DNA from 2 places in the Aquaspirillum sp. LM1 genome. Region 2 is predicted to be linked to the other one. Evidence: predicted binding sites of a transcription regulator. Region 2 holds the regulator's gene; the other holds the start of a gene.

Region 1 (8,971 bases), 830 kb from region 2:
CGGCGGCCATGGCCATGGTCAGCAGCAGATACACCAGCGAGATGGTCAGGTAAGGTTCCCAGTAGCGCGAGTACACCCCGGCCACAGTGCGCGCAGCAAACGCCAGTTCGGCCAGGCCGATGGCGGACACCAGCGAACTGTCCTTGAGCAGCATGATGGCTTCGTTGCCCAGCGGCGGCAGCATGCGACGAAACGCCTGCGGGATGATGACAAACTTCATGGTCTGACCGTAGCTCATGCCCAGCGAACGGGCTGCTTCGGCCTGGCCACGGTCGATGGATTGAATCCCGGCGCGAAAAATCTCGGTGATGTAGGCCCCTGCGTTCAGGGTCAGTGCCACCAGGCCAGACAGAAACGCACCGTAGTTCTGGCGGATATCGCGGGCCAGTTCGCCGGAAATCAGCAGGCCGTCGCTGGGATGAACCAGTGCCGGCATCAGGGCAAAGTGAATCAGCAGAATCTGCACAAACAGCGGCGTGCCACGAAAAAAGGTGACATACAGGGTGGCAGGCAGGCGCACCAGATAACGCAACACATAGCGTCTCCAGCCATATTTGGCTTCTGCCAGCCGGGCCATGCCCATCAGCAGGCCAATCACGGTGCCCAGCACCACGGCAATCACCGTGATGCCCAGTGTCATTTGCATGCCGCCAATAAACAGCGGCATGTATTCGGCAATCATGCCCCAACGAAAATCCATAAGTCCTCGAGCAGCAAAACCCGCAGCAGACACGCCGGGCGGCGGATGACCGCCGGCAAACCGTGACCATGCGCCAGGTGAAGCGCCAGCCAGCAGCGCTGGGTGCGGGATGAAGTCATATACGACACAAGGCGGCCAGCCGGGGCTGGCGCGCCTTGTCTGAAGTGCTCAGGATTTTACCCGAGTGTTACTTCTTTTCACCAAAATACTTGGCGTAGATTTTGTCGTAAGTGCCGTCGGCCTTGATCGCCTTGATGCCTTCGTTCAGCTTGCCCTGCAGTTCGGCATTGCCTTTCTTGATCGCCATGCCGTAAAACTCCGGCGCAAAGCTTTCGCGATCTTCCACGGTGGAAATGCCATTGCTGCTGTTGTTTTTCAGGTAGTTGACCACCACGCCGTTATCGGCCACCACGGCTTGTACGCCACCGCTTTCCAGCTCTTTCAGCGCCAGCGGGGTGGATTCAAAGCGCTTGATGTCGGCGCTGGTTTTGCCCAGCAGTTTTTGTACCACTTCATCGCCAGTGGTACCGGTTTGCACGGCCACTTTTTTGCCCTTCAGATCGGTAAATTTCTTCACATCGGTCACGCCCTTGCCCACAGCAATCAGTTGGCGGGCTTCAAAGTATGGTTCGGAGAAGTCCATACTTTGCTTGCGTTCGTCGGTAATGGTGACAGCCGAAATCACGATGTCACGGTCACCCTGGGCCAGGGTGGCAAAAATGCCTTCCCACGGGGTATTGACAAATTTGACTTTGAAACCAGCCTTGTCGGCCACGGCGCTCAGCACGTCGATATCAAAGCCTTCAACCTGTTTCTTTTCGTTTTCAAATTCAAACGGTGCGTAGGCAGCATCGGTGCCTACCACGTATTCCTTGACCTGCGCCACCGGTGCAGCAGCCGGTACCGGCGCGGCGGCTTCTTCTTTTTTGCCGCATGCAGAAAGCATGACCGCGCTCATCAGCGCGCCCAGCAGCAAGGAACGTCGGGAAATCGTCATCATAGGGAGCCTCGTGATAAAGTGATGAACTTGGCACCGCCCACGCCGGAAAACCCCGGAGAGGGTGGCAATCAAACGGTAGTATTACTGCAGCCATCTTACCCAAGAGCCAATTGCAGATTCAACGGGTATTTCAGGATTTTTTTGCCAGAAACCGACAAATTAAGCTGGTTTTATCGCTGTTCGTGACATATGACATTGCTGCAGCGCAAAACGGCAGCCGGTTTTACATTAACTCAACAGGTAACACATCACATGCTACGCACCTTGCTTGCCACTGCGCTGGCCTTGTTGCTCAGTGTGGCCCAGGCCGACGATCTGCCCTTGCCGGGCGATTCTGCGCCTGCGCGCACTGTCACTTCTTCTAGCAAGCCACATGCCAAGCCAGCACAGCACCCCCGCCATGCGTCTGCCTCACGCCAGCATGGCCAACGGTCGGTTCACGCCAAACAGCGGCAAAGCGTCAGTCGCCCGGCCAAGGCGGTTCGCCCATCAAGCAAGGCCACGGTTCGCCATGCGGGTAAACATGCGGGTAAAACAGTCAAGAAAACCTTGCGGCCTCAATCCGGCAAGTATGCGACTAAACGGTCTGCGCACCCCCGGAAAAAACTGGTTGTGAAAAAATCGGCGCTGCACGCGGGCAAAACCGGCAAGACGCAGCGCTCACGGCTGGCCAGACCAACGGCAAAAGCAACAAAACCGCTGAAAAAGTCGGTTCGTCATCCGCAGGTCAAATCCAGCAAGCCCAGACAAGGCAAGGGCAACGTGGCCAAAACCAAGGCCTCGACGCGACAGCACACGCAGCGGCAACGCAAACGCCAACAGTAAGCACTGCTGGCGCACGGTTGCGATAACGGGCCGTGCGCCAGGGCGATATGCCGGGACGGGCGAAAAACAAGAAGAAAAGCAAGAAAGATAGGCAAAGGGCGGACCCGGCCATTGGGGTGGGTTGGCCTGATTCAAGCGCAGGGCCGGTGGTTAGGCGGCGTTTTAAAGCAAAACCCAGAAAAATCAAAAGCCTGGCCCCTCGCTTGCGCGGGGATGACGATGGGTTTCGCGTGCCTCTAGGGATACGCTGAAAAAATCGTCATTCCCGCGCAGGCGGGAATCCACGGGCATCCACAGCGTGCAGCAGGTGCAAGTTCCACCACCACGCCACGCTCAACGCCCACGGCGCACGCTGTGGCACCGTCTGGGTTCCCGCCTGCGCGGGAACGACCAGTGAGGTGAGGCTCATGCCGAAAGAGGTCTAATCACCCATCACCTTGAAACGCAAGGGCACGAGCGAGCTGACCTTGGGCATCCGCACCAATTATCAGTTTATATCATGATGACTGACGACTAGCGGTAGCGCGGGGGCAGCAGCAGGGCAGGAATTTCCCGTGGCTCGCCACGCAGCGCCGGATGGGTCATGCGCACCGGGGTCACTGGGGTGCTGCGCGTGGGAGCAGCCGCCAGGGCGGCAATGGCACCGCTGGCGCTGAGGGCGGCGGACACGCTGGCCACCGGTGCCAGCTCCGGACGTTCCGGGCGTGGCATCCAGCTGGGCCAGAAGCGTTTTTCGGTTTGCGGGGTCAGCGTTTGCTTGATCAGGGATTCAATGGCTTCCAGCTGGCGTTGCTCGTCTTCGCCCATCAGCGACAGGGCAATGCCCTTGCTGCCGGCACGACCGGTGCGACCAATGCGGTGGACGTAGTCTTCTGGCGAGTTGGGCAGTTCAAAGTTGACCACAAACGGCAGCTCTTCAATATCCAGCCCGCGCGCGGCCACGTCGGTGGCCACCAGCACGCGCACCTGACCATCCTTGAACGCCGACAGGGTTTCCAGTCGCTGACTTTGCGCCTTGTCGCCGTGAATCGCTTCGGCGGCCAGGCCGTCGCGTTTGAGTTCACGCGTCAGCTGCTCGGCACCCTGACGGGTGCGGCAGAACACAATCACCTGGGCAATATTGCGCGCCTGCAGCAGGTGAACCAGCAGATGGCGCTTGCGCGCGGCATCCACGGCGTACACCACTTGCTCAATGGTATCGCTGGTGGCATTTTGCCGGGCCACTTCCACCAGTTCCGGGTCGCGCATGAAGTCGGCGGCGAGCTTTTTGATTTCCGGGGCGAAGGTAGCGGAAAACAGCAGGGTCTGCCGGCTGGCGGGCAGCAGGCTCATGATGCGGCGGATGTCCTGGATAAAGCCCATGTCGAGCATGCGGTCGGCTTCGTCCAGAATCAGCATTTCCACCCGGTTAAGCATCACGGTTTTTTGTTCGATGTGATCCAGCAGGCGGCCTGGCGTGGCCACCAGCACTTCCACCCCACGGCGCAGGGCTTCCTTTTGCGGTTCCATCGACATGCCGCCAAACACCACGGTGGAGCGCAATGGCAGGTATTTGTTGTACTGGCTGACACTGGCGCTGACCTGGTCGGCCAGTTCGCGGGTGGGGGTGAGAATCAGCGCGCGCACCGGATGCATGGCCGGCGAGGCACTGTTATTGGCGTGCACACGCAGGCGGGACAACAGCGGCAGGGTAAATGCGGCGGTTTTGCCGGTGCCGGTTTGTGCAGCAGCCAGGATATCGCGGCCAGAGAGCACCACGGGGATGGCGGCAGCCTGAATCGGCGTCGGCGACGCGTAGCCCAGCTCTTCAACCGCCTTGAGCACTTCTGGCGACAAACCAAGCTCGGCAAACGTCATGACGGGATTCCTTCGCAGCAGATAAGTTCAGAAAAACACGTAACTATACGCGACAACCCTTCGCAGTTCCAAAGGAATTGCCACCCAAGTCAGGAGGGGAAAACAGTCGGGCCACCGGGGCAGGCCAGCAATGGCCGGTGTTTTCCCGGTGGGGGGCAGACGGACGGCAGGGAGGGTTTACACCCACCACACCAGCGTTAGCAAGGCAATCATGAACAGCCAGAACATCACCGTGCGCCACACCAGGCCAACGGCGCTTTTCAGGTAGCGCGGGTCGGCTTCGTCGCCCACACCGAGTTCGGGACGGTATTTGACCGTGTAATCCTGGCGCAGCGGGTCGCCTAGCTTGATGCCGATGGCACCTGCCGCACTGGCCAGTAAAATGCCGTAGGCGTAGTGGCCCCAGGCCTGCGCCTGGGCACGCCAACAGTACACGGCATCTTCAAAATTGCCCATGATGGCAAAGCTCACGGCGGTCAGCCGGGTGGGCAGCCAGTCCAGGGCATCCTGGGCGCGGTAGGCAAAGCGGCCAAACAGATCACCAAACTGGCTATCGCGCACGCCCCATTTCTGGTAAAGCATGCTGGACAGGCGGTAGAGCACGGCACCACACGGGCCGGGCAACAAGGCAAACCAGAACATGGTGGCAAATACATGGCGATAGCTGTCGATCACGCCCTGTTCGATGGTCAGCCGGGCAATTTCATTGACTTCCAGCTCGCTGGTGGATTGCCCGGACCAGCGCGCCAGTGCGGCGCGGGCATCGTGCAGACGCTGTTCGGCCAGGGCATCGGTAATATCGGTCAGGGCGCTGCTGAAATGGCGAAACCCCATGGTCAGATACAGCACCAGCACATTCCAGGCCAGGGCCAGCAGCGGCGATACCTGAAGGCACAGTGCGTACACGCCATACACCACCAGGCACGCCGGCAGCACGGCAGCCAGCCAGGCCAGCACGCCGTGGCGGTTCTGGCCGGCATTCAGGTTGCGTTCCAGTGAATTGGCGTAGCGGGTAAACAGCAGAAACAGGCGGTTACGGTTGCCCAGCGGGCGAAGCTGTTCCAGCGCCAGGGCAACAATAATCGAAAGCAGGGTCATGCGGGAATCCGAAGCCTAGAGGTCAGTGACAAGCACGATACCATAAAGCCCGGCGGCTGGGCAGCCTGCCGGGCCTGGGACTGGCGCAAAACGTGCATCAGGCCGAGCCGATGCGGCGGCCACCCGTGACCGCCGAGCGCGCGCCGCCGTCGCGGCGGTAGGCAAAGGTGCTCTGGTCGCTGGTGAACAGCACCTCCAGCGAGGCGTCCACCTGCTCCATATGGATGGCAATCAGCTTGCCGTTGATTTCGTTGATCAGCTTGGCTTTTTCCACCAGCACCTCCAGCCCCAGCCAGGCCGCCAGCAGGGGTTTGTCGGCCAGCCATTTGCGCCAGGCCGCCAGCGATACAATGCCCAGCACGCGCATATGGTCGCCACGTTGCTGTCCCAGGCTGTCGAGTTCCTGCAGCGCCTGGGCTTTTTTCTGGGCGATGGCTTCCAGTTTGTGTGCCGTGCCGGAAATCAGCTGGCGCTGTTCCTGCTCCAGCAGGCTGATCAGTTCAAGGTAACCGGTGCGTTCAGCTTCAATCAGGTGGTTCAGTTCCTGCAGACGATCACTCATGGGGGCGGCACGATCCTGGTTAGGGTTTGTCTTGCAACAGTTCCCGGGTCACGGCAATCAGGCTATCCGCAATGGCCTCGGGGTTGATCTGGAATTTGCCGGCGGCAATGGCGTCCTTGATGGCGGCTACTTTTTCGGCGTCGAACGCTGGTTGCTGGCGGATTTCCTGCTCGGCAGCGGCCATCTGGCTGGCCAGGGGATTGATGTCCACGCTGTCTGACGGCGCGCTGCTGCTGGCCACCGACGTGCGTGCGCCAACGCGGCTTTTACCGCCAACTGGCCGGCTGGCAACTGGTTTACCAGTGGAGTCGATTTTCATCATGGCATCGCTTCACGCATATCGTTTAGGTATCAGGCCTGACTATCGGTAAAATCCCGGTAATCTTGAGTAGTTTAGCCGGTTTCCACCTGCTTGGTACGGACTTTACCTGCCTGAACACCGCCTGCCGTATCAGAAGCGAATTTCCACTGAGCCGCTGGCGCTGACCACACCGCTGATCACCCGCCCAGACGGCATGCGCACACCGATGACATCGCCGACACTGCCATTTTTCATTGCCACGCCTTCGGCCCCCACCTGAAAACTGCCATCCGAAGCCACCAGCTGGACTTTCTGGCCCGAGCGGACAATCTGCTGCTGACGCAACAAGCCCCGGCGCAAAATCAACCCGGCAGACAGGTTTTGCGTCACGGTCTGGCCAATGGCTTCGTTCAGGTCGGTGACCGACACAGCGGCCATATTGCTGCGGGCGGCCACCAGCATCACATCGTCGGCGGTCAGCGTGCTGCCAGCGGAGACCGAACGGCGCAACACCACCACCATGGCGTCGCGCTCCACCTTGACTGGCACGCGGATGTTCCAGCCAGCGCTGGGGCAGGCCATGTCCACGGCAGTGTTGCCCTCAATCCGCCCGCCCAGCCAGCTGGGCTTCAGCGGGGTGGCGCAGGCGGGCAAGCGCAGGCGGGTATCAACCATGCCGACGGTGATTCGCGCCTGGCTGCCTGATAGCGATGCCTCGGCAAACTGGCGCGCCTGCCCCACCAGCGCGGCAATATCCTGGGTGCCGGCTGCCAGCGCCGGCAGACTGGCGAGCAGCACAAGCAGGAAGACAAAAAGTTTTTTCATGCGGGAGATTCTACCGGACTTACGCCCCAGTGCTCCACATAATCCATTTCTGCTGTCCGGCATTGGCATAGTGCGCTTGCGTGGCAAGGCTCATACAGCAGACGATGCGGAGGCACCGAGGGGATGCATCAGTCTTGGCCACGGGTGCGGCACACCACCTGATTGCGGCCATTGTGTTTGGCCTGATACAGCGCCGCATCTGCCTCAGCCAGCCAGTGTTCCGGGTTGTCCTGACGGCTGGCGTCGATCAGCGCCACGCCGATGCTGGCCGTCACTCGCACGTCGCCACCCTGAGCCAGAGCCACCTGCACGGCGGCAATTGCCTGGCGCAGGCGCTCGGCCACGTCGCCGGCGTGTTCTGCCGGGGCACCGGGCAGCAGCACGGCAAATTCTTCGCCACCCAGCCTGCCGGCAATATCGTCGTTGCGCAGGGTGTGGCGGATGACGGACGCGGCCTGTTGCAGCACCTTGTCGCCCACGCCATGGCCATAGCTGTCGTTGACCCGCTTGAAGAAATCCAGATCCACCATCAGCACGGCACCCTGCTGCTGGCTGCCAGTGGTCAGATCCAGGGCAAATTGTTCCATATGGGCAATAAACGCGCGGCGATTGGGCAGGCCGGTCAGCGCGTCGGTGGCGGCCAGGGTTTGCAGGATGGCTTCCCGGCGTTTTTGCCCGGTAATGTCGCGCACCAGCCATAGCCGGCCATAGTATTGTTCGTCATGGCTGATTGGCTGCTGGTCCACTTCCAGGGTGCGGCCCTGACAACCAGCAATTTCGCGGGCCAGATAGCCGTCCGAGCGGATGCGTTCATCCGCATCGGGTGGGGTAAACTGCTTGCGGCTGTCGTCCGGCAGTGCCTGCAGCAGCACCTGCTGGGGCTGGCCAATCAGCCGCGATGGCAGTTCATTCACACAAAGCAGGTCGCACAGGTTCTGGTTGATCATCACAATCCGGCCCGTGTCGTCGTCTACCCACACCCCGCCGGGGAAGCGGTCGATGATGGCGGTCAGCCGCACCCGTTCGGCGGCCAGCGCGGTTTCGGCCTGATGGCGTTCAGTGGTGTCGATCAAGGTCCAGATCACGTCGGCGTCGGGCTGGTCGGGGTCGAGCAGGGTGCCGTGGATGTCAAACCAGCGGGTATGCCCGGCGGCGTCGCGCAGCGGGTGCTCCAGCCGCACCTGGCCCTGACGGCGCAGCATGTCGTAGTAAAGACCAAAGCGGTCGAACGAAGCCGGATCGACATGCAGCTGGCTGAACGACATGAGCTTGAGGGATTTGCCTTCCGGGGCAAACATTTCGGTGGCGCGGGCGTTGGCATGGCGGATAATCCGCTCGGGCGACACCAGGAAAATAGCCGCCGCGCTCTGATCGAGCAGCGCCCGGCGCAAATGGCTTTGCTGTACGCGCTGGCTGATGTCGCTGTAGGTGCCCATCATCCGGGTGTGCTGGCCGCTGGGGTCCTGCACCAGCTGGCCGCGCACTTCCACCCAGCGCCAGTCGTGCTGGGCGGTGCGCATCCTGCATTCCAGCCGCACGCCGTCGCGCGGCACCGACGCCGGGTCCAGCCGCTGCAGGGTGGATTCGCGGTCCAGCGGATGCAGCAGTTCGCCCCAGACAGCAAAGGTGAGCGGGAAGGCCTGCGGCTCATAGCCCAGCATGTCGTAGCAGCGGTTATCCCAGTGCAGGATGCCGTTGCGGGTGTCCCACTCCCACAGGCCGTCGCGCACCGCCGAGACGGTCATGCGCAGGCGCTCTTCGCTCTGGCGCAGCGCCTGCTGCACGGTGTAAGTGGCGGTGATG
Region 2 (8,971 bases):
GGGCGTCACCACGCTTACCCTGCACGATGCTGGCCAGCATTGGATACCCGAACAATGGGCACGCGTCATCCGCATGGCACGGCAGGCACTGCCTGCCCATTCCGAAGTCTGCTGGGGGGCTTGCTGCCATGACGGATATGGACTGGGAACCGCCAATACCCTGGCGGCAATACGCGCAGGGGCAAATCAGGTTGAAACCACCTTTGTCGGAGAACATGCCGCGTCGATCAATCCGCTGCAGGCCACACTGGAAGCACACACCTCCCTTTATCGGGTGCGTAGTGATTTGCGCATGGATGCTTTACCCGCCACCAACAGCCTGATTGCGTCACTCACTGGGGCCAACCGGCATATGGCCATCCATGATTCATCGCCACACCGCCATGCCATTGGCCCCATCTCTGGGCGTAAGGCATTTCGTGCCAAGCTACACAGCCTGGGCATTGAATTCGACAGCGAAGCGATGCTGAATCAGGCATTTGCCCACTTCCGTGATCTGGAGTCCCGCAAACGGGATGTATTTGATGAAGATTTGCATGCCTTGCTGGTAGACCTGACTCCGGCACAAGAGCCTTACCGGCTGATTTCGCAATACATCGTGTCTGAAACCGGCGAACCTCCGCAGGCACGCCTGCGGATCTGGAGCCATGGGCAGGAAGTCACCACACAAGCCAGCGGCTCCGGTGTAGTCGACGCTGCGTTTCGTGCCATTGAAAACGTGATTCAGACCGGTGCCAGACTGGTGCTGTACTCGGTCAATGCCCTGACCGAAGGCACCGACAGCCAGGGCGAAGTGCTGGTTCGGCTGGAGGCAGATGGATATCGCCACAGTGGACTGGGGGCCGATACCGACATTCTGGCATCCAGCATCAAGGCCTATCTGGCGGCAGCCAACCGCTTGGCACAAGCCCGTCAGGCCGCAGCAGAGCCCCAGGACAACACCACATCACCCCACCCGGCAAGCAGCCAGGGGATATGACCGATTCACCCCCCAGGCAATCGCCTGACTTTTGGATAGATAAAGGAGCACACCATGCTGAAGAACCCTGCCAGTAAATATCGCGCATTTCAGCCGATTTCCCTGCCTGACCGCACCTGGCCCAATCAGGTGATCCGCCAGCCACCCATCTGGATGAGCACCGATCTGCGTGATGGCAACCAGGCCTTGATCGAACCGATGTCAGGTGAACGCAAACTGCGTATGTTCCAGCTGCTGGTTGCGGCGGGTTTCAAGGAAATCGAAGTGGCCTTTCCGTCCGCCTCGCAAACAGATTTCGATTTTGTCCGCCATTTGATCGAAAACCATCTGATTCCGGATGATGTGACGATCGAAGTGCTGACGCAATCACGCGAAGACCTCATCCGCCGCACCATCGAATCCTTGCGTGGCGCACGCCGCGCCATTGTGCACCTTTACAACCCGATTGCTCCCAGCTTCCGCCGTATTGTGTTCGACACCGATCGGGAAGGCGTCAAGGCGATTGCCGTACGCGGCGCCCAGCTGATCAAGGAGGTCACTGCCAGCATATCGGATACCGAATGGGTGTTCGAGTATTCCCCGGAAACATTCTCGGCAAGTGAGCCGGCGTTTGCTCTGGAAGTCTGTGATGCCGTCAGCGCCATGTGGCAACCGACGCCGCAACAAAAAATGATCATCAATTTGCCGGCCACGGTGGAAATGTCTACCCCCAACACGTATGCCGACCAGATTGAATGGATGCATCGCCACCTTGCCCGCCGAGACAGCATCATTCTGAGCGTCCATCCGCATAACGACCGAGGTACCGCCGTGGCAGCAGCAGAACTGGCCGTGATGGCCGGTGCGGATCGGGTCGAGGGCTGCCTGTTTGGCAATGGCGAACGTACGGGCAACGTGGATCTGGTGACGCTGGCCATGAACCTTTATTCGCAAGGCGTTGACCCGGGCCTGGATTTCTCCGACATCGACCATGTTCGAGAAGTGGTGGAATACTGCAATCAACTGCCGGTACACCCACGCCATCCGTATGCCGGAGACCTGGTATACACGGCATTTTCCGGATCGCACCAGGATGCCATCAAAAAAGGCTTTGCCCAGCAAAAGCCGGAGGCGTACTGGGACGTTCCCTATCTGCCGATTGATCCTGCCGATGTCAAACGCAGTTATGATGCCGTGATCCGGGTGAATAGCCAGTCAGGGAAGGGCGGCGTCAGCTATCTGCTGCAGCAGGAATATGGATTTGACTTGCCCCGACGCTTGCAGATCGAGTTCAGCCGGGTCATCCAGCACCATACTGACCTTCAGGGCGGTGAGGTGACGGCGGATGCCATTCACCAACTGTTCCGGCAGGAATACCTGAACCACGATACGCCTTATGCCTATCTTGCCCACAGCCTGGCAGACCAGGGGGGACGTGGCGCACAAGAGGTGAAACTGTCTGCCACCATCTCCCGTCACGGTGAGGAATATGTGCTGACGGGGGCAGGCAATGGCCCGATTGATGCCTTTATTGCTGGCCTGTCGCTGCCGGTTTCCGTGGTGGATTACCACGAGCATGCCATTGGCGCAGGTGCCAATGCCGAGGCCGTCTGTTACGTGGAACTGCGCGTCAACAATAACGATATCGTATTCGGGGTAGGCGTGGATGGCAATATTGTTGCCGCTGCCATGAAAGCCATTCTGGCCGGATTGAATCGCCACGCACGCGATACGGCGTAGATCCTGTTGGGCAAAATCATCAGGCTGCTGCGTTGCTCGGGCATCCTGATGACCAGCACAAGGGAGCCTGGTTATCCGGCAGATGGCGGGCTGCCCGGCGGGTTGCCGGCCTGGCTGGGGGTCAGTTTGGGCGGTGCGGGCAGGTCTGGATCCAGAAAGCCCTGCAGGCGGTTTTCCAGCAGGCGCGGGTTTTCCCCGCTACCGATCGACACCAGGCCTTCAATCTGCATTTCCATCAGGTCAAGCTGTGTGGCCAGCTGGGTTTTCAGCTTGTGTGCCACTGGCAGAAACAGCACATTGGCCAGGCCCACGCCGTAGACAGTGGCCACAAAGGCCACGGCGATGCCACCGCCCAGTTTGGATGGGTCGCTGAGGTTTTCCATCACATGAATCAGACCCAGCACCGCACCGAGAATCCCCAGGGTGGGCGCATAGCCGCCTGCGGCTTCCCAGACTCGGGCCGCCAGCCGTTCACGCTGCTCCAGCGTATGGACGTCCAGTTCCAGCGCCGCGCGCAGTGACACCGGGTCTACCCCATCAGCCAGCAGTTGCAGGCCTTTTTGCAAAAACGGGTGATCGACATTGGCCTGGGCAAATTCTTCCATGGAAAGAATGCCGTTTTTCCGGGCAATCTGGCTCCAGCTCACCAGGTCGCTGAGCTGCTGGTGCAAATTGGGTCGGGGCGGCAGGAACACCCGTGGCAGGCGACGCATGCCAAGCATGAATTGCGCAGGCGTGCATTGCAGCATCACGGCCCCCAGGGTGCCGCCCAGTACAATCAGCAGTGCAGTGGGCTGAAACAGCGAGCCAATATGGCCGCCTTCCAGCGCCTGCCCCAGCAGGATGGCCGCCACGCCAACAATCAGGCCCAGTACGCTGGTCAGATCCATGTCCGGCCCTCCGGGCAAATACGGCAGGGCAGGGGTGGGGTGGAGAAGGCTAAGTGTCGCGGCATCGGGAGTTCAGTATTCAAACGGGGACAATCGGAACGCGGGCTAGATCCACTCGCGCATTTTGGCGCGCAGACGCACCACCACCTGGCTGTGCAGCTGACATACCCGGGATTCGGTCACGCCGAGCACTTCGCCAATTTCTTTCAGGTTGAGCTCCTGCTCGTAGTACAGGCTCATCATCAGCTGGTCGCGTTCCGGCAGGGTTTTGATCGCTTCAACCAGTCCCTGGCGAAAACTGCTGTCGTTGAGAATTTCTACTGGGTCAACCTGACGTGGATCGGCAATGCTTTCCACCACACTGCCGCCGCCGTGGTCTTCGTCGGTGGCAAAGTCTTCGTAATAGACCAGCTGGTGGCCCTTGCAGTCGAACAGGGTGCCCTGGTAATCGTCCAGCGACAGCCCTAGCGCTTCGGCAATTTCGGGTTCACGTGGCGGTCGGGCCAGGCTTTGCTCCAGTTTGCCGATGGCTTCTTCGATTTGCTTGGCTTGCTTGCGTGCCTGACGCGGCAGCCAGTCGGCACGACGCAGTTCATCCAGCATGGCACCCCGCACCCGCTGGCTGGCAAAGGTTTCAAACAGCACGCCCTGGCTGGCGTCAAACTGGCGGGACGCTTCCAAAAGGCCAATCAGGCCCACCTGCACCAGATCGTCCAGCTCTACCGATGCGGGCAGCCGGCTCATCAACAGGTAGGCGATTTTTTTAACCAGCGAGGTATGGCGTTCAATATCGGGAGCACCCGATGCAGCGGCGGTATGGCTGGGATAGGTCACTCGCCGGTTCATGCGGAATCTCTGCGAAATACGAGGTCAGGCATAGGGTTGATCATAGCGGGGTGGCTTCCTCGGCCAGATGGCGGGAGGCAGCCAGATAGCGTTCAAAAAGTTGGCGGGCATTGCCATGTTCAACCGAACACCAGCGCGGCAACACCGCAGCCAGCTGGGAACAGGCGGTGCTGGCTTCGCTGTCGGGGAAACCATGCAGGGTGGTGGTACGCAATAGCGCGGCGCGGCGCATCATTGGATCTTCCGGCACAAAACCCACCCAGCGCAACGATACGCCAAGAAATTCGCTGGTGACTTGCGACAGGCGCTGGAAAATGGCCTGTGCTTCGTTGACATCACGGGCGCGATTGACCAGCACGTCAAAGCGGCGGCGGGCAAACTCCAGCGCCAGCCGCTTGATCATGGCGTAGGCTTGCATCAGCGTCTGGATATCCGGGGTCAGCACCAGCACCAGGTTATCCGCCAGCGCCGCCAGCGCCGGATCGGTGCCCACTGAAGGCGTGTCGATCAGCACCAGTTCCACGTCGCGGGTCAGCGCTTCATACTCCGAAACCAGACGGCGCTCCACCGTGTCGGACAAATGGGTGAGGGTGTTGGGCCGGGTGTAGACATTCATCACCGAGCTGCCAAACGGCAGGGGCGTGACAGCGTCGTCGAGCGAACCCTGGCTGTTGACCACCATGTCCAGCGTGACGCCAGGGTCGTCAACAAAGCGTTGCGCCAGTGGATTGCCCGGATGGGCATCCAGAATCAGCACGCGCCGCTGTGCCGCCACCAGGCCGGCGGCCATTTCTGCCACCACCGTGGTGGTGCCACAGCCGCTCACGCCCAGAAAGGCGAAGCTGCGCCCTACTTGGGCGGACGGGGTCAGTCGGCGCAGGCTGGCTGCCTGGTCTTCCATGGCGGTCCCGTTCCTACAGCGTGCCAACAAAGGCAGAGGTCAACAGCTGATATTCATCACTTTTCAGGCTGTATGGGCTGGCTTCGCGCGCCATCTTGAAGGCGCGGTCAATCAGGTAATTGGATTTGGCCAGGTGAAGGTCTTCTGGCACGCGCTGGCCGTTGGTGACGTACAGCAGCGGCAGGCGATGGCGAATCACCGTGTCGATGGCACCGCCCAGGGTGGGGGCTTCGTCAATTTTCGACATCACGCAGCCCACCAGCCCGCCGCCAGGCAGGTAGCGGTTGACCACATCTTCCAGCGTGGCACCGTCAGCATTGGCCGCCAGCACCAGAATCCGGGCAATCGAGCGCCCGCCATTGGCGGCGTTGTGTGCGTACATCTGGGTTTGTGCGTCCACCCGCGCATCGCGCTGGCCCATGCCGGTGGAGTCGATCAGCACCAGATGCTTGTCGGCCAGGTCGGCCAGGGTCACGTGCAGGTCGGCTTCGTTTTGCACCGAGAACACCGACACGCCGAGAATCTTGCCGTACAGGCGCAGTTGATCCTGTGCGCCAATCCGGTAGCTGTCGGTGGTGATCAGGGCGATGCGTTCAGTGCCGTGGCGCAGGGTGGCGCGGGCGGCCAGCTTGGCCACCGTGGTGGTCTTGCCGATTCCGGTGGGACCTACCAGTGCGTATACCCCGCCCCGTGCGATGATTTCATCGGATTCTTCTACGGTTTTCAGGTTATGCACCAAGGCCAGCTTGGCCCATTTCAGCGCGGCTTCGTCACCCAGATTGTCTGGCAGCTTGGCCACCAGCTGGCGGCACAGCGCTGGCGACAGGCCCAGCGCCAGCATCTGGCGGAACAGCTCGGCCTGGCGCGGATGGTGCTCTTCCATATTGGCCCAGGCCAGGCTGGCCAGCTGGCTTTGCAGCATGGTGCGCATTTCGCGCATTTCACCCGACAGCGAGTCGATTTTTTCCATGGCTTGATCGCTCAGTGCCGGGTTGTCGCCCAGATCGGGCAGGCTGTCGGCAGACGGGGCGAGTTCACGGCTGGGCTGTTCGGGCGCTTCATAACGAGCGTATACCGACTGCGGCGATGGTGCGGGCGGTGGCGGCGGCGGCGAGGTGGAGGTCAGCGCCGACATCGGAATGCTGATTGAGGGTGGCGACGAGCTGCGCGGGGTCGGATCGGCGGCAACCTGGCGGGTGGCCTGGCTGCTGAAGGTTTCCGTGGTGGCCGGGCGGGATGGCGTAGGCTCATCCAGCGGCTCCACCGGCATGGCGTAAGTGCGCGCCACGGCGTTGGACATTGGCGAGGCCTTGCCACCTGCGGCCGGTTTGGGCGCTGCAGACGTGCTGGCCTGCACCGCCGGTGTGGCGGTGCTGCCGGGTTTCATGCTGGATGCCAGCGCACTGACATCCGCGTCAGCCACCGCCATGATCTCTACCCCGCCGCCTACCGGGCGGTTGGACAGGATCAGGGCGTCCTCTCCCAGTTCGTTACGGACCTGTTTGAGGGCATCGCGAGTGGTGGCCCCAAAAAACTTCTTCACAACCATATGCGCTTACTCTCGACCACCCACCACAGAAATGATGCGGATGGTTTTGTTGTCCGGAATTTCATTATGCGCCAGCACGGCCAGTTGCGGCATGGCCCGGCGCAGGAATTTGGCCAGCAGCGGACGCAAGGCTGCCGGTGTCAACAGCACTGGCGCTTGCCCTTGCTGCTCAACGCGTTCAGCTTCACGCGAGGTATTGGCCAGCAAGCTTTCGGCCAGCCCCGGTTCCAGGCCGCCGCCCTTGGATTGTACGGCGTTCACCAGGATTTGTTCCAGGTTCGGGTCCAGCGTCATCACCGGCAATTCATCCGCGCTGCCATACAGCTGGTACACAATGGTACGCCCCAGCGCCACCCGCACCGCCGAGGTCAGGTCGTCGATATCCTGGGTAATCGGCGTGTGTTCGGCCAGTGTTTCGATGATGGTGCGAATATCGCGAATGTGCAAGCCTTCGGTCAGCATGTTCTGCAGCACTTTTTGCAGAATGCCAATCGGCACCACTTTCGGGATCAGGTCTTCCACCAGCTTCGGTGCATCCTTGGCCACATGGTCAACCAGTTGCTGGGTTTCTTCGCGACCCAGCAGTTCGGCAGAGTGATTGGACAGGATATTGGAAATATGCGTGGCCACCACGGTGCTGGCGTCCACCACGGTGTAGCCCAGCGATTGGGCCTCATCGCGCAGACCGGATTCAATCCACAGTGCTGGCAGACCAAACGCCGGGTCAGTGGTGGGCGTGCCCTGTACAGTGCCCAGCACCCGGCCCGGATTGATGGCCAGATACTGGCCGACAAACGCTTCACCCTGGCCCACTTCCACGCCCTTGAGCAGAATGCGGTATTCGTTCGGGCGGATTTCCAGGTTGTCACGGATATGCACCGATGGCACCAGGAAACCCAGCTCCTGGGCAATTTTCTTGCGGATGCCGCGCACCCGGCGCAAAAGCTCGCCATCCTGGGCGCGGTCGACCAGCGGAATCAGCCGGTAGCCCACTTCCAGCCCGACCGGATCGACAGCCTGCACGTCCTTCCAGCTGACTTCGGCCAGTGGTGTTTCGGTCAGTTGCTGGGCATCGGCCAGATCGGGTTCGTCAAAGGCCATTTCGGCCTGTTTCTGCTTGCTGCGCTCCAGCGCCCAGGCCAGGCCGGCCAGCGAAGCGGCAATCAGCAAGAAGGCAAAGTGCGGCATGTTCGGGATGATCCCGATCAGGCCAATCACGCCGGCGGTGATGTACAGCACCTGCGAGTTGGCAAACATCTGCCCCAGCATCTGCTCGGACAGGTCTTTGTCGGTGCCCACGCGCGACACCACAATACCGGCGGCAGTGGAGATGATCAGGCCAGGAATCTGCGCCACCAGGCCATCGCCGATGGTCAGCAGCGTATAGGTTTCCAGCGCCTTGCCCAGCGGCAGGTCATGCTGCACCAGGCCAACGGTCAGCCCGCCAACAATGTTGATCAGCATGATCATGATGCCGGCAATCGCGTCACCACGGACAAACTTGGAGGCACCGTCCATTGAGCCAAAGAAGTTGGCTTCGTCGGCAATCTGCGCCCGACGTTTTTTGGCGTCTTCTTCACCAATCAGGCCAGCGTTCAGGTCGGCGTCAATCGCCATCTGCTTGCCGGGCATGGCATCCAGGGTAAAGCGGGCACTCACTTCGGCGATCCGCCCGGCACCCTTGGTGATCACCACAAAATTGATGATGGTCAGGATGATGAACACCACAATACCGACAGCGTAATTGCTGCCGACCAGAAAGTGCGAGAACGCTTCAATTACCTTGCCGGCGGCATCCGGGCCGTTATGCCCGTGCAGCAGAATGGTCCGGCTGGACGCCACGTTCAGCGACAGCCGCAGCAGGGTGGTGACCAGCAGCACGGCAGGAAACGCCGAGAACTCCAGTGGTTGCCGGGTATTCAGCCCGACCATCAGCACGATGATCGATACGGCAATGTTGAAGGTAAAGAAAATGTCCAATAACACCGCCGGCAGCGGCAGGACCATCATCCCCAGAATCATGATGATGAGGATCGGGCCTGCCAGCGAGGTGTAGTTGTAGCGTTTCAGGAACAGGGAGAATTTAT

What was found. The regulator FliA, encoded in region 2, starts transcription of late flagellar genes. The targets are predictions, from matches to a motif close to GCTAAAGNTNNNNNNNNNNCNGCCGATAAT.
Region 1: the regulator FliA is predicted to act here: its motif matches at 6,403-6,432, upstream of flgM (flagellar biosynthesis anti-sigma factor FlgM).

What each region holds. Positions count from the first base shown of each region.
Region 1 covers NZ_CP019509.1:1,068,390-1,077,360, forward strand. The annotation lists gene BXU06_RS04700 (amino acid ABC transporter permease) at 1-700, opposite strand, end outside; gene BXU06_RS04705 (basic amino acid ABC transporter substrate-binding protein) at 888-1,697, opposite strand; gene BXU06_RS17260 (hypothetical protein) at 1,953-2,525, shown strand; gene BXU06_RS04715 (DEAD/DEAH box helicase) at 3,039-4,382, opposite strand; gene BXU06_RS04720 (CobD/CbiB family protein) at 4,560-5,480, opposite strand; gene BXU06_RS04725 (flagella synthesis protein FlgN) at 5,578-6,042, opposite strand; gene flgM (flagellar biosynthesis anti-sigma factor FlgM) at 6,062-6,364, opposite strand; gene flgA (flagellar basal body P-ring formation chaperone FlgA) at 6,494-7,168, opposite strand; gene BXU06_RS04740 (PAS domain-containing protein) at 7,297-8,971, opposite strand, start outside.
Region 2 covers NZ_CP019509.1:1,901,398-1,910,368, forward strand. The annotation lists gene BXU06_RS08025 (alpha-isopropylmalate synthase regulatory domain-containing protein) at 1-979, shown strand, start outside; gene leuA (2-isopropylmalate synthase) at 1,034-2,698, shown strand; gene BXU06_RS08035 (flagellar motor protein) at 2,770-3,588, opposite strand; gene BXU06_RS08040 (RNA polymerase sigma factor FliA) at 3,694-4,434, opposite strand; gene BXU06_RS08045 (cellulose synthase operon protein YhjQ/BcsQ) at 4,475-5,335, opposite strand; gene flhF (flagellar biosynthesis protein FlhF) at 5,349-6,884, opposite strand; gene flhA (flagellar biosynthesis protein FlhA) at 6,891-8,971, opposite strand, start outside.